Regions from separate parts of the Salinicola endophyticus genome, predicted to be linked through region 2. Evidence: predicted binding sites of a transcription regulator. Region 2 holds the regulator's gene; each other region holds the start of a gene.
What was found. Region 2 encodes sigma-54, which starts transcription at its own class of promoters, with help from an activator protein. Its sites were predicted from a motif close to TGGCACNNNNNTTGCTNT; they were not measured.
Positions count from the first base shown of each region.

Region 1: the regulator sigma-54 is predicted to act here: its motif matches at 2,038-2,055, upstream of ABV408_RS05495 (sugar phosphorylase).
Region 3: the regulator sigma-54 is predicted to act here: its motif matches at 1,495-1,512, upstream of ABV408_RS05990 (2,4'-dihydroxyacetophenone dioxygenase family protein).

Region 1 covers NZ_CP159578.1:1,194,068-1,197,340, forward strand. The annotation lists fluoride riboswitch at 59-138, opposite strand; gene ABV408_RS05495 (sugar phosphorylase) at 167-1,993, opposite strand; gene nrdR (transcriptional regulator NrdR) at 2,230-2,709, shown strand; gene ribD (bifunctional diaminohydroxyphosphoribosylaminopyrimidine deaminase/5-amino-6-(5-phosphoribosylamino)uracil reductase RibD) at 2,850-3,273, shown strand, end outside.
Region 2 covers NZ_CP159578.1:1,623,793-1,627,065, reverse strand. The annotation lists gene lptB (LPS export ABC transporter ATP-binding protein) at 1-573, shown strand, start outside; gene ABV408_RS07400 (RNA polymerase factor sigma-54) at 779-2,203, shown strand; gene hpf (ribosome hibernation-promoting factor, HPF/YfiA family) at 2,319-2,627, shown strand; gene ABV408_RS07390 (PTS sugar transporter subunit IIA) at 2,638-3,117, shown strand; gene rapZ (RNase adapter RapZ) at 3,125-3,273, shown strand, end outside.
Region 3 covers NZ_CP159578.1:1,314,151-1,317,423, forward strand. The annotation lists gene ABV408_RS05985 (sigma 54-interacting transcriptional regulator) at 1-1,287, opposite strand, end outside; gene ABV408_RS05990 (2,4'-dihydroxyacetophenone dioxygenase family protein) at 1,558-2,085, shown strand; gene ABV408_RS05995 (SDR family NAD(P)-dependent oxidoreductase) at 2,096-2,914, shown strand; gene ABV408_RS06000 (alcohol dehydrogenase catalytic domain-containing protein) at 2,914-3,273, shown strand, end outside.

The DNA of each region.
Region 1 (3,273 bases), 430 kb from region 2:
CGCGTCCTGCGGGCGGTGAGCGCGGGCGCGTGAAGCCTGCGCAGGACACACCTCGGGTGCGTTGGCAGGCATCATCAGCGGGCTGCGGTTCGCGGCCGGGGTCTGTGCCGCGGGAGGAATGCCATCTCCCGAGGCTACTCTAGCCAGCCGTGACAGCCGCGGCAAGTCACGGCTGGACCAGCCACAGACTGCGGTAGGGCCGCAGGATCTCACGCTCTTCGGGGTGCGGATTCCAGCGCTTGCCATCCTTCAGCACGTCGTACCACTCGCCGCTCGCCAACGCCTCGATATCCAGCGGCTGGCGCTTGTCGCTGATGTTGTAGATCGCCAGCAGGCGGCGCCCGCTGTCCAGCGGGCCGCGCTCGATGGCGAACAGTCCCGGCCCTGTGTCGAGCACGCGTTGCGGCGCCTCGGGGTGGAAGCAGGGCTCGCTGGCGCGGATATTGAGCCGACGCTTGAGCGAGGTAAAGGCCTCGCGGGTGGGCGTGCTGCGGCTGTCGATCAGCTCGTCGAGCTCCTCCTTGGCCCAGCGGTGACGGTTGATCGAGCGCAGCCGGCCGCTGCGCTCGACGCCTTCGTGGTCATTGAGCGTCGCGGTCAGGGAGTGCAGATAGACCCCGGGGATACCCTGCAGCGCGAGCATCAGGTTCTGGCTGCACAGGAAGCGTTCGACCTGCCACGCGTCGGCGCCACGGCGGGTGCCCTTCATGGCATCGAAGTAGGTGATGTTGATCTCGTAGGGGGAGTCGCTGCCATCGGGGTTGGTCTTCATGCTGACGTAGCCGCCGAAGCGGTGCATCAATTCGAGCAGGCGCGAGACCTCATGGGGCGGCAGCAGCCCCTCCAGCGCGCGCACGCCGATGCCGTCATGGCTGGCGGTGAAATTGAAGTAGGTGCAGCCGGGGGGGAGGGGCGGCAGCGAGCGCGCCCATTCGGCCAGCGCGCTGGCGTCGCCGCTGGTCAGCGTGTGCAGCAGCAGCGGCGGCAGCGTGAACTGGTAGATCATGTGGGCTTCGTCGGGCGTCGCCGGATGGTTTTCGACGGCGTCGCCAGGCGCGGCGGGCTCGTCGCCCCCAGCAGTCGGTACCGGCGTGCTTTCCAGACCGAAGTAGCTCATGTTCTCGGCGTGGGGCACGTTGGTTTCGGTGATCAGCAGCGTGCCCGGTGCCACGTAATCGAGGATCGCGCGCAGCAGGCGCACCACGGCGTGGGTCTGCGGCAGATGGATACAGCGGGTGCCGACCTCCTTCCACAGATAGGCGATCGCATCGAGACGGATGATCCGCGCGCCCTGCTGGACATAGAACAGCAGGATGCCGACGAACTCGAGCAGCACGTCCGGATTGGCGAAATTGAGATCGATCTGGTCTTCGGAGAAGGTCGCCCACAGGTGGCGCGTGCCGCGTCGGGTCGACACCGGCACCAGCAGCGGCGAGCTGCGCGGGCGCGTGACTTGGGAAAGATCGGTCTGCGGGTCCATCTCGATGAAGTAATCGCGCCCGGGCTGGGTGCCCGCCAGATAGTCGGTGAACCACAGCGAGTCGCGCGAGACGTGGTTGATCACCAGATCCACCATCAGGTCGCTGCGCGCGGCCAGACGTCGGATGTCCTGCCAGTCGCCCAGCTTGGGGTCGACCTCGCGATAGTGGATCACCGAGAAGCCGTCATCGCTGCTCCAGGGAAAGAAGGGCAGGATGTGCAGGCCGCTGAAGACGCCGTTGAGCCGCGTGGCGAGAAAATCGTCGAGCACGTCCAGCGGCGGGCGTTCGCCGTCGATCAGGCTGTCGCCATAGGTGATCAGTATCTGGTCGCGTTCGCTCCAGGTTGGACGGGGCTGGCGGTCGAGCGCACCTTCATGGTGCGCAAGCAGCGTGGTCAGACGCCGTAGCACCTCGTCCCGGCGCTGCCCATAGATCTCTTCGAGCCTGGCGCCGGCGCGGGCGAGAAAGGCGTCTTCGGACAGGGCGGGGTAGTTGGCGGCGCGGCTGGGCATGAGAGGGTTCCTGCATGGCGGCGGAGCGAGTCTCTGCCCTTATCCTTGCAGAACTCGGGCCAACAGGGAAAGAAACATGAAAATCACCGTGTTTCCGGTATCTTGTGCAAACCGTTACACTGCGCGGATAAGCCGATGACGGATGCCAGCCGCTTCCTGCGCGTCTGCCATTACCGATGGATAGTCAAAGTCGCGGACAGGCCCCGGCGCTGTCCGCGCCGACGAGTGAACCACCGATGCATTGTCCTTTTTGCGGTACCCACGATACCAAGGTGACCGACTCGCGCCTGGTCGCCGAGGGGGATCAGGTGCGTCGGCGTCGCCAGTGTGCCGCCTGCGGCGAGCGTTTCACCACCTACGAGACCGCCGAGCTGGTGATGCCTCGGGTGATCAAGGCGGATGGCTCGCGCGAGAGTTTCGACGAGCAGAAGATGCGCGCCGGCATGTCGCTGGCCCTGGAGAAGCGTCCGGTCAGCGTCGAGTCGTTCGAGGCGGCGGTGGAACGCATCCGCCAGCGTCTGCGCGCGCGCGGTGACCGCGAAGTGGAGGCGCGGGAGGTCGGCGAGGAGGTGATGGAGATGCTCAAGCGGCTCGATCACGTGGCCTATATCCGCTTCGCCTCGGTCTATCGCCGCTTTCAGGATCTCGATGAGTTCCGTGCCGAGATCGACCGCCTGGCTCAGGAGCCGAAATCCCCGAGCGACGCCAAGCGCTGATCGACCTTCCCTGACCCCGCTGGCCGGCAGCGGCTGCCGGCCTCGCCACCCCGTGAGAGATGCCGATGTCCGATGCCCCCCCTGTCACCGTCTCCGACCTCGAGCTACCCGACGCCGCCGCAGCCGAGGATACCGCCTGGATGAGCCGTGCCCTGCGCCTGGCGCAGCGCGGCCACTACACTTGTGACCCCAATCCGCGGGTCGGTTGCGTGATCGTCAGCGCCGGCAAGGTGGTGGGCGAGGGCTTCCATCGTCGCGCTGGCGAGGCCCACGCCGAGATCAATGCCCTTGCCGTGGCCGGCGAGGCCGCCCGCGGCGCCACCGCTTACGTCACGCTGGAGCCCTGCTCGCACACCGGGCGCACCGGACCTTGCAGCCAGGCGCTGATCGCCGCCGGCGTGGCGCGGGTGGTGGCGGCAATGGAGGACCCCAACCCGGCGGTCTCCGGACGCGGCTTCGCCCAGCTGCGTGAGGCCGGCATCACGGTGGAGGTAGGCCTGCTCGAATCGGCGGCGCAGGCACTCAATCCGGGCTTCGTGCGGCGCATGCAGCAGGGGCTGCCGC
Region 2 (3,273 bases):
CTGGTCAAATCCGACGCCGGCAGCGTGCACATCGACGATCGTGATCTGAGCCGCGCGCCGATGCACGAACGCGCCCGCGCCGGCATCGGCTATCTGCCGCAGGAGGCCTCGATCTTCCGCAAGCTCAGTGTCGCCGACAACATCATGGCCATTCTGGAAACGCGCAAGGATCTCGACCGCGCCGGGCGCCGCGACCGCCTGGAGCAGCTGCTCGGCGATTTCCACGTCGACCATATCCGCGACAATCTGGGCATGTCGCTCTCCGGCGGCGAGCGGCGCCGGGTGGAGATCGCCCGGGCACTGGCCACCGAGCCCGCCTTCGTGCTGCTCGACGAGCCCTTCGCCGGGGTCGATCCGATCTCGGTGGGCGATATCAAGAACATCATCCGCCAGCTGCGCGATCGCGAGATCGGCGTACTGATCACCGATCACAACGTGCGCGAGACGCTCGATATCTGCGACAACGCCTATATCGTCGGCGATGGCCAGATCATCGCCGAGGGGCGCCCCGAGGCGATTCTCGACAACCAACGCGTGCGGGATGTCTATCTGGGGCACGAGTTCCGCCTCTAAGGTCGCACTGCCCCCTTCCCAGCCCGCTGCGCCACCGCGGCGGGCCGGGCCCCTCTCGAAGCCGCCGCAGGCCCCATCCGAACGCACCGTGGCATAATTCTTGCATAAAGTTAGCGCTCAAAGCGTTGCATCCCGCCGGGGCAGTCAGTAACGTAGGGTTATCCTATCGACCGGCGGCCACCGCTGCCCCATGTGTGTCCATGCCATGTCCATGAAACCTTCACTGCAACTGCGCGTCGGCGCCCAGCTGACGATGACGCCACAGCTACAGCAGGCGATCCAGCTGCTGCAGCTGTCGACGCTCGATCTGCGCCAGGAGATCCAGCAGGCGCTCGAGACCAATCCCATGCTCGAGCTGGATGAAGAGTATGCCGAGCAGGCGGTCAGCGAGACGCCCGAGGAGGACTGGGCCAGCGACATTCCCGAGGAGCTCGCCCTCGACAGCGAGTGGAGCGACACCTATCAGGACATCGCCGCCAGCGCCGCTCCGGCCGGCGCCGACGAGTGGCCGGATCTGGAGCGCAACGCCGCCGGCACCACGCTCCACGACCATCTCGCCTGGCAGCTTGCCATGGGCGAGTTCTCCTCCCGCGAACGGCTCATCGGCGAGTGTCTGATCGACGCCATCAACGCCGATGGCTATCTCGAGGGCTCCCTCGACGAGCTCGCCGCGGGGCTGCGCGCACAGCAATCCGAAGCCGTCACCAGCGCCGATGTCGAGCGTGTGCTGCTGCGACTGCAGCAGTTCGATCCCACCGGCGTGGGCGCCCGCGACCTGCGCGAATGCCTGCTGCTACAGCTCGGCGCCCTGCCCGAAGACACCCCGCTGCTGCCCCAGGCCAAGCGTCTGGTACGCCAGTTCCTGGAGGCGCTGGCCGGCGACGACCGGCGCCAGCTCAAGCGCCGCCTGCGCCTCGAGGATGCCGAGCTCGACCGCGTCATCGCCACCATCCGCACCCTCGACCCGCGCCCCGGCCAGGTCTTCGACCACGGCCAGCAGGACTACGTGATCCCCGACCTGGTGGCGCGCCTGACCCGCGACGGCTGGCGCATCGAGCTCAACGCCGAGGCACTGCCGCGGCTGCGCATCCAGCCCGACTACGCCGCCCTGATCCGGCGCGCCGACAAGAGCGACGACAACACCTTCCTGCGCCAGCACCTGCAGGAGGCACGCTGGCTGATGAAGAGCCTCTCCAGCCGTAACGACACCCTGCTGCGGGTGGGGCGCGAAATCATGGCGCGCCAGGTCGACTTCCTCGAGCGCGGCGAAGAGGCGATGAAACCGCTGATCCTGGCCGACATCGCCACCAGCGTCGACATGCACGAATCCACCATCTCGCGGGTGACCACGCAGAAGTTCATCCACACCCCGCGCGGGGTGTTCGAGCTCAAGTACTTCTTCTCCAGCCAGGTGGGCCAGCGCGGCGAGAGCGACAGCGTCTCCAGCACCGCGATTCGGGCACGCCTCAAGAAGCTGATCGGCGAGGAGTCGCCGCGCAAGCCGCTCTCCGACAGCAAGCTGGTGGAGCTATTGGCGCAGGCCGATATCAGCGTCGCCCGGCGCACCGTAGCCAAGTACCGCGAGGCCATGGGCATCCCCGCCTCCAGTGAACGCAAGCGATTGTCTTGAATGGGTTTTTAGAATTCTCGCCAGCGCAGGGCGATCAATCGTCCGCGATCCCTTTGCAGCGCGGAGAAAAGGGTTACAATCAGAGGTGCCACATAAGCCGCAACAGGAGCGCGCCATGCAAGTGAACGTCACCGGCCATCATGTCGAACTGACCGACGCCCTGCGGGACTACGTCGACGAGAAACTCGCACGTCTGGAGCGCCACTACGACAACATCACCAACGTTCAGGTGACGTTGAGCATCGAGAAAGAGCGTCAGCAAGCGGCTTGCACGCTACACGCAGCGGGCGGCGATATTCATGCCGAAGCCAGCGATATCGACATGTATGCCGCGATCGATGCCCTGACCGACAAGCTGGACCGCCAACTGGTCAAACACAAAGAGAAGGCACAGGCCCGCGCGCAAGGCGCAGGCGCCCGCTAATTCCCCGATGATCACTCTGGAAACCATCCTGCCCCCCGAGCGCACCCTCTACGGTGTGACGGGGGGCAGCAAAAAGCGTCTGCTGGAATTCTTCAGCACCTTCATCGCCCAGAATACGCCCAGCCTGGACAGTCAGGAGGTCTTCAGCCGCCTGATCGGCCGCGAGCGTCTGGGCAGCACAGGCATCGGCAACGGGGTCGCCATTCCGCACGCGCGCAGCCCGCACTGCAAGACCCCGCTGGCCGGCTTCATGCGCCTCGAGGATGCCATCGACTTCGATGCCATCGACGGCGAGCCGGTGGACCTGGTGTTCGTGCTGCTGGTGCCGGAGGAGGCAGACGATGCCCATCTTTCGCTGCTGGCCGAGGTCGCCGGCATCATGAATCAGAGCAGCGTGCGCCAGAAGCTGCGTCAGGCCGGCTCGCAGCGCGCGCTCCACGACACGCTGATCGACGCCATCCGCCATCATCAGGACAGCGAAGACGGATAGAGACTGCATGCGACTCGTCATCATCAGCGGCCGCTCGGGGTCGGGAAAGTCCATTGCGCTGCAAGCGCTCGAGGATCTCGGCTACTACGCCATCGACAACCTGCCGGCCAATCTGCTGGCGCCGCTGATCGACGAGCTCAGAGCCGCTCCGCCCTC
Region 3 (3,273 bases), 310 kb from region 2:
GTAGAGGTCCTCACGGAAGCGCCCGGCCTGCACCTCCTGGAACAGATCCTTGTTGGCGGCGGCGACGATGCGCACGTCGACCCGGATCGGCTGGTTGCCACCGACCCGCTCGATCTCGCCATCCTGCAGCGTGCGCAGCAGCTTGCCCTGGGCTTCCAGGCTCAGCGAGGGAATTTCGTCGAGAAACAGGGTGCCGCCGTCGGCGCGTTCGAAGCGCCCGGGGCGGCTGCGCTCGGCGCCGGTGAAGGCACCTTTCTCCACCCCGAACAGCTCGGCTTCGATCAAGGTATCGGGGATCGCCGCGCAGTTGAGCGCGACGAAGGGGCCCTTGGCCAGCAGGCTACTGCGGTGCAGGGCATTGGCGAAAAGATCCTTGCCCACCCCCGACTCGCCGTTGAGCAGTACCGTGGCCGGCGTGGGGGCGACACGCTCGATCTTCTGCAGGGCGATGCTGACCGCCGCGGAGACCCCCACGATCCGCTGAGCGCTGCTTCCATGAGGTTCGATGCCGGTGGCACCGGTTTCCGCAGCGTCATGGCGTGGCGAGGGGGAAGTCGCGACGGCTTGCCGGCGTGCGGTGCGTGGCTGTGCTGTGGCGGGTGAAAGCCGCTGGCGGTCGAGCTGCAGCCAGTCGAGATCGTCGTCCGCTTCCATGCGCTCGCTGGTCGTTTCGCCCACGATGCGGCAGTGCGCGGCGCCGCAGCCGGCGCACTCGAGTTCGCGATAGATCACGCGCTTGCCGTAGAAGGCGCTGGCATAGCCGCTGGCGTAGCCGAGCTGCATCCAGCACACCGGTTCGGGGGAGAGCCCGTGGGCCTTGAGATGCTCGGCGGCCTCGATGGAGTCGTGCCACAGGAATTCGGCATCGAAGGTGCCGTTGGGGATGTCATGATCGCGGCGGATGGTCTCGACCTTCACCATGCCCATCACCGCATGCAAGCGCTCACCCGCGCTCAAGACGCCGGCGTCGTCGCTGTCCGGCCAGTGCTTGCGCACGAAGGCGGCATCCGAGGCGCCGGCCGAGAAGCCGACGCGCATCAGCAGGTCGCGTGCCCCTGCGGGCCCCAGGGTTTCGATCAGCTCGCGCCGCAGGGCGCCGAACGAGTGGGCACCGAACAGCAGCATGCGGCGGGTGTCGAACCAGATCCGCCCGTCGTTGGGCGTGAACCGCAGGCTTTCGGTCAGGTCGTGCAGCGTCGGCGGGTCTCCAGCATGCAGCGCATCTTTTATAGATCTTGCTTGATCAGCCTTCGCCGTTATTTCCGATAGACGCAGTTTTCCAGGCATGGATTTACCCTACCAAAGTCGCAGAAAAAAGGGCGCCATTTCCGCTTTTTATCTGTCGTTTTTTATAAAAATGATGAATTTTATCAATCTTAATAAAACACGATCCCTCTTGCCGTTATCCCTTGGTCTTCCGGGTGAATGACTTTTTGCTGGTTTGGCGGTGGCTTAGCCGCCTTGCTTAGACATAGGTCTACGCCTGCACGCCGATGGCATGTGGCTTGCTCCGTATTGATGGGAAGCAGACCGATTCCATCCAAGAGGAGAAAGACCATGTCCAATGCACCTGCCAGTACGGCTTATCGCATCGTCGAAGTGCCGGAGCCGATGAAGGCAATGCAGGATCGATTCGGGCGCGAGGGGAGCTATGTCGGGCTCTCGGAAACGGAAAGCCCATGGGTCCCATTCGGTGAAAACGCCGCCATACGCCATCTCGCTTTCGATGTTCGCAACAACGTCTACTGCAATATCCTGTGGATCAAGGGCCCTGGCGTGATCGGCACGCACCGTCACCGTGGCATGGTCTGGGCGGTGGGGATGGAGGGGACTTTCCGCTATCTGGAGTACGACTGGACCTGCGGCCCCGGCGAATTCATCACCGAAATGCCCGGCCAGGCGCATACCCTGGTGACCGATGAGCCGAACGGTATGAAGGCGCTGTTCTGGATGCAGGGCGCCAATGAGTTCTTCGACGAAAATGGCGAATGGGCGGAGACGCTGGACGTTTTCTGGTTCATCAATCACTACGTGACTCACTGCGAAGCCCACGGCATTCCCATCAACGAACAGCTGTTTCTGTGAGGGAATGCCCATGCATGTTTTCGAACAGTTCAGCGTCGAGGGACGTTCGGCACTGGTCACGGGGGGCGCCTCGGGTCTGGGGCTGGCCTATGTCGAGGTGCTGGCGGAGAACGGCGCCAGCGTCACCCTCGCGGATATCGATATCGATACCGCCGAGCGTGAAGCGGCACGGCTGAGAGAGCAGGGGTTCGCGGTGCAGGCGCAGGCCCTCGATGTGGCTGACCGGGCGCAAATGGCCCAGGCCTTCGAGGCCCATGTCGGCCGCCATGCGGGGCTGGATATCGTCTTCGCCAATGCGGGGATCGACCCCGGCGCCGGATTCTGGAACCCGGGCGGCTGGCGCAACGAAGAGGGGCAGGTCGATACCCTCGATCCCGAGCGCTGGGACCGCACGATCGCGATCAATCTGACCGGGACCTTCAATACCCTGCGCCTGGCGGCGTCCTACATGAAGCCCCAGCGCCGCGGTGCCATCGTGGTCACCTCGTCGAATGCCGCCATCATCACCGAGCCGGTGGTCGGGCTGCCGTACATGCCGGCCAAGGCCGGTGTGTCCCACATGGTGCGTCAGTTGGCGCTGGAACTCGCCGAGTTCGGCATTCGCGTCAATACCATCGCGCCGGGTGGCTTCGTCACCAATATCGGCGGCGGCTGGCTGAAAGATCCGGACGTGCGCCGGAGCTGGGATGCCAAGGTGCCGCTGGGGCAGCTGGCGGAGCCCGAGCAGATCAAGGCGCTCGCGCTCTATCTGGCCTCGGATGCGTCCGCCTATATGACCGGCGCGCAGCTGGTCATCGATGGCGGGACCTCACTGGGGAGGGTTGGCTGATGCGGGCAGCCGTTTTCCATGCGCTGCACCGGCCTCTGGAGGTCCGCGAGCTTACCGACCCCACGCCGGGGGCTGATGAGGTCGTCGTCCAGGTAGAGCGCTGCGGCATCTGTGGCTCCGACCTGCACATGACCGAAGACGCCGTGTTCGGCCTGTGCCCCGGCGATGTGCTGGGTCATGAGTACGCCGGTGAGATCGTGGGCTGCGGCCAGGAGGTGACGAGTCTGCGTCCGGGGCAGCGGGTCTCGGTGATGCCGTTTCGTAGCTGCGGGCGCTGTCTCTCCTGTCTCTCCGGGGAGCCGGCCTGGTGTCGGCAGATGGTGCTCGAGGGTGGCGGTTACGGCGAGTACGCGGCCACC